Regions from separate parts of the Kitasatospora sp. RG8 genome, predicted to be linked through region 1. Evidence: riboswitches for the same ligand, from Rfam matches in the RefSeq annotation. Region 1 holds a riboswitch; the other holds the start of a gene.

What was found. A riboswitch is a leader RNA that binds a small molecule or an ion and turns the genes downstream of it on or off. The one in region 1 is predicted to bind glycine.
Region 2: it holds a riboswitch for glycine, as region 1 does, so the genes downstream of both, gcvP (aminomethyl-transferring glycine dehydrogenase) here and gcvT (glycine cleavage system aminomethyltransferase GcvT) in region 1, are expected to answer to the same signal.

Annotation. Positions count from the first base shown of each region.
Region 1 covers NZ_JAGIYX010000004.1:345,452-347,643, forward strand. The annotation lists gene gcvH (glycine cleavage system protein GcvH) at 1-80, opposite strand, end outside; gene gcvT (glycine cleavage system aminomethyltransferase GcvT) at 180-1,301, opposite strand; glycine riboswitch at 1,535-1,640, opposite strand; gene J5Y04_RS09130 (enhanced serine sensitivity protein SseB) at 1,789-2,192, shown strand, end outside.
Region 2 covers NZ_JAGIYX010000008.1:277,962-280,153, forward strand. The annotation lists gene gcvP (aminomethyl-transferring glycine dehydrogenase) at 1-1,089, opposite strand, end outside; glycine riboswitch at 1,332-1,435, opposite strand; partial or broken gene J5Y04_RS41770 (PRC-barrel domain-containing protein) at 1,659-2,039, shown strand; gene J5Y04_RS43970 (YsnF/AvaK domain-containing protein) at 2,022-2,192, shown strand, end outside.

The sequences.
Region 1 (2,192 bases):
CCGACCGTGGAGACACCGTCCTCGGCGGCGGTCAGCCACTCGTGCTCCTTGGTGTACTGCAGGTGCGTGGGGTTGCTCATGGCGTCATTCTCCAGGATGGGAAGCGGGTACGACGAAGCGGCCCGGCGGCCGGGCACGCCTCGGCGGGGGAAGCGGAGGGGGGAAGCGGCGGGGAGGGGTCAGCGGGCGCGCTTGTAGAAGGGCAGCGCCACGACCTGGACCGGCTCGTGCTTGCCGCGGACGTCCACCGCGACGGTGGTGCCGGGGGCGGCGTGCGCCGCGTCCACGTAGGCGATCGCGATCGGCTTGCCCAGGGTGGGGGAGGGCGCGCCGGAGGTGATCCGGCCGATCGGGGCGCCGTCGGCGGAGACCACCGTGTACTCGGCGCGCGGCACGCGCTTGCCCTCGGAGACCAGGCCGACCAGCACCCGCGGCGGGTTGGCCTCGGCCTCGGCGGCGGCCTTCTCCAGCGCCTTGCGGCCGACGAACGCACCCTCGTTGGTGGTCTTGTCGAAGCGGACGACGCGGCCGAGACCGGCGTCGAACGGGGTCAGGTCGGTGGAGAGCTCGTGCCCGTACAGCGGCATGCCGGCTTCCAGGCGCAGCGTGTCGCGGCAGGAGAGGCCGCAGGGGACGAGGCCGCGGTCGGCGCCGGCCTCGGTCAGCGCCTGCCAGATCTGCTCGGCGTCGCCGGGGTTGCAGAAGATCTCGAAGCCGTCCTCGCCGGTGTAGCCGGTGCGGGCGAGCAGCACGTCGCGGCCGGCGACCTGGGCCGGGAGGATCGCGTAGTACTTCAGGCCGGGCAGGTCGGCCTCGGTGGTGGCGGTGAGGATCGCGGTGGCCTCGGGGCCCTGGACGGCGATCAGCGCGTAGGTGTCGCGGTCGTCGGTGACGACGGCGTCGTAGCCCTTGGCCCGGGCGATCAGCTCGTCCAGCACCAGCTGGGCGTTGGAGGCGTTGGCGACGACCAGGAAGGCGTCCTCGCGCAGGCGGTAGACGATCAGGTCGTCCAGGATGCCGCCGTCCTCGGCGCAGATCATGGTGTAGCGGGCGCGCAGCACGCCGAGCGCGGAGACGAAGCCGACCAGCGCGTGGTCCAGCATCTCGCCGGCCTGCGGGCCGGTGACGGTGATCTCGCCCATGTGGGAGAGGTCGAAGAGACCGGCCTTGGTGCGGACGGCGAGGTGCTCCTCGCGCTCGCTCCCGTAACGCAGCGGCATGTCCCAGCCCGCGAAGTCGGTCATGGTGGCGCCGAGGCTGCGGTGCAGCGCGTCGAGCGCGGTGAGGCGGAGGGACGACATGGCCTGGAACTCCTCGGTCTGGGCACTCAGGGGTGCGCACGCCGGACCGGTCCCGCTCGGAGAGGGACCTGACCTGCGCGCGGGCATGCGGCGGCTGGGTCTCCCCATCTGTCGTCGTACCTGAGAGCTTCACCGCACGCGGGCCCGCAGCTCTTTACAGCTAACAGGACAGCATGGCGGCTTGCACCGTGGGTGGGCGCGCGACCGGGCCGTGCGCCGCTTTCCAGATGTGCCTAATCCGTGCGGTAGGGGTGCCTGAGAGATTCCGGGGAGGACTTGCTCCTTCGGCGCCGGTCCTGCCGCCGTCGGCGGCACTCCGGACTCTCCCGCGCGGGTTCGAGCGGCCGGTATGGAGTTAGGGGGCGGCCCGGCGAGAACGCGGAGCCGCGGACATCATGGCACGTCCGGCGCCCGTGCGGGAGAGGGGCCCCGGGCGGCCCGCTAGGCTGCACGCGTCGACGAGCCAGTGAGGCGGTACAAGGGGCGCATGGGGTACCCGGTGGAGCAGCAGCAGGGGTGGGGCGGTCCGGACTCGGTGCCGCCCGGCGGCGGATGGCCTGCCAACGAGCTGGAGCAGGTGCTCACCGCCGCGCTCGGCGATCCGGGCGCCACGCCGCGGGTGTTCGAGGTGCTCGCCCGCAGCCAGGTGTGGATCCCGCTGCCGGCCGGGGCCGACCCGCAGGGCCAGGCGCTGAACCTGCCGACCGTGGAGCTGGGCGGGGAGCCGTACGTGCCGGTCTTCTCCTCGCAGGAGGTGTTCCTCCAGCAGGCGCCGGGGATGCCGTTCGCGATCGCGCCGGTCTGGGAGTTCGCCCGCGGGCTGCCGCTGGGCGTGGGCATCGCGGTGAACCCGGAGGCGGCGGTCGGCATCCCGGTGCCGCCGCAGGGTGT
Region 2 (2,192 bases), on a different contig from region 1:
GGCGTACATCGAGGCCATGACGGCGAGCAGCACCTGGGCGGTGCAGATGTTGCTGGTGGCCTTCTCGCGGCGGATGTGCTGCTCGCGGGTCTGCAGCGCCAGGCGGTAGGCGCGGTTGCCGTCGACGTCGACGGAGACGCCGACCAGGCGGCCGGGCAGCGAGCGGGCGTACTCGGCACGCACCGACAGGTAGCCGGCGTGCGGGCCGCCGAAGCCCATCGGCACACCGAAGCGCTGCGAGGTACCGCAGGCGATGTCGGCGCCGAGCGAGCCCGGGGACTTCAGCAGGGTCAGCGCCAGCAGGTCGGCGGCGACGGCGACGATCGCGCCGAGGCCGTGGGCCTGCTCGATGACGGGGGTGAGGTCGCGGACCACACCGGTGGCACCCGGGTACTGGAGCAGCACGCCGAAGACGCCGCGCTCGGCGATCTCGGCGGGGATGCCCGCGGAGAGGTCGGCGACGACGACCTCGACACCGGTCGGCTCGGCACGGGTCTCGATCACCGCGATCGTCTGCGGGAGGGTCTCGGCGTCGACCAGGAAGACACCGCCCTTGACCTTGGTGACGCGGCGGGCCAGCGCCATCGCCTCGGCGGCCGCGGTGCCCTCGTCCAGCAGCGAGGAGCCGGAGGTGGGCAGACCGGTCAGGTCCGAGACCAGGGTCTGGAAGTTGAGCAGCGCCTCCAGGCGGCCCTGCGAGATCTCCGGCTGGTACGGCGTGTAGGCGGTGTACCAGGCCGGGTTCTCCAGGACGTTGCGCAGGATCACCGGCGGGGTGAAGGTGCCGTAGTAGCCCAGGCCGATCATCGGCTGGAGCACCTGGTTGCGGCCGGCCAGCTCGCGCAGCTCGGCGAGGACCTGTGCCTCGCTGCGGCCGCCGGGCAGGTCCAGGGCGGTGATGGAGCGGATCGCCTCGGGCACGGCGGTGGCGGCGAGCTCGTCCAGCGAGCCGTAGCCGACCTGCGCCAGCATCTTCTCCTGCGCGGCGGCGTCGGGGCCGATGTGGCGGTTCTCGAAGGGGCTGGCCAGCTCAAGCTCGGTGAGGGTCGAGGCGCCGGTGGGGCGTCCCGCGTTCGGCTGGGCGTTCATGGTGGTCGAGGCCTCCTGGTCACGGACCGGCGGGGGTACGCACGCCCGTACGGCTTCCGCCGCTGCGGACAACAGCGGACGGGCCTGGGCGGGCGGACCCGACAGGCCTCCCCCTCTGTCATCGGGACCTGAGAGCTTCACCCGCGCGGCACGCGGTGGGCGCGCCGCCGGCTTGCACCGTCGGTGAGGGTGGTGGCCGCCGGCTCCCTCGCCCGCAGTCCTGCCCTGCTTTCCAGAGTGACCTATCCCACACGGTACGGATGCCTGAGAGATTCCGGGGAGGAGTTGCTCCTTCGGCGCCCCGACCAGTGGTTTTCACTGTCGGGGACTCTCCCGAGCGGGCTCGGCGGTCGCGCCCAGGGTACCAGCGGGAGGCCCTTCGATCACGGGTGCGTCAGGTCACTCCGGGACTTCGCCCGTGACCCGGACGGCGCACCACCGGGCCCGTCCGGCCCCGCCCCGGTCGCGGCTGTCCGGTTCATGGCTTTTGGTGTGAAGTGGCGGATGGGACGGGCGGGCCGGCCGCCGGCCTGCGGGAGTCCCGCAGGCGCAGCGCACTGGAGGAAAGAGTGCAGACCGATATCGACCCCCGGGACCTCATCGGCCACAAGGCGGTCGACCGCAACGGAGACAAGATCGGCACGGTCGACGAGGTGTACCTGGACGACGCCACCGGACAGCCCGAGTGGGCCGCCGTCCGGACCGGCATCTTCGGCCGGGACGCCTTCGTCCCCCTGACCACGAGCGAGTTCTCCGGCGACGAGCTGCGGGTTCCGTACGACAAGTCGCTGGTGAAGGAGTCGCCGGACTTCGGCGTTGGCCAGCACCTGTCACCGGCCCAGGAGCTCCAGCTCTACCGCTACTACGGGCTGGACACCCCGGTGGACGGGCGCCCGTCGGCGGGCGACGGCTCCGGCTCCGAGCCGGCCGACCTGGACTTCGGCTCCGTCCCGCCCGCGGCGGCCCAACCCGCGGCCCCGACGGCGGGCACGGCGGCGGGCACGGCGGCAGCGGCGGGCACGGTAGCCGCCGCAGCAGCAGCGGCCCCGGCGTCGAAGTCCGCGGACCAACCCGCCGCCGCGGCACCGGCACCGGCACCGGCA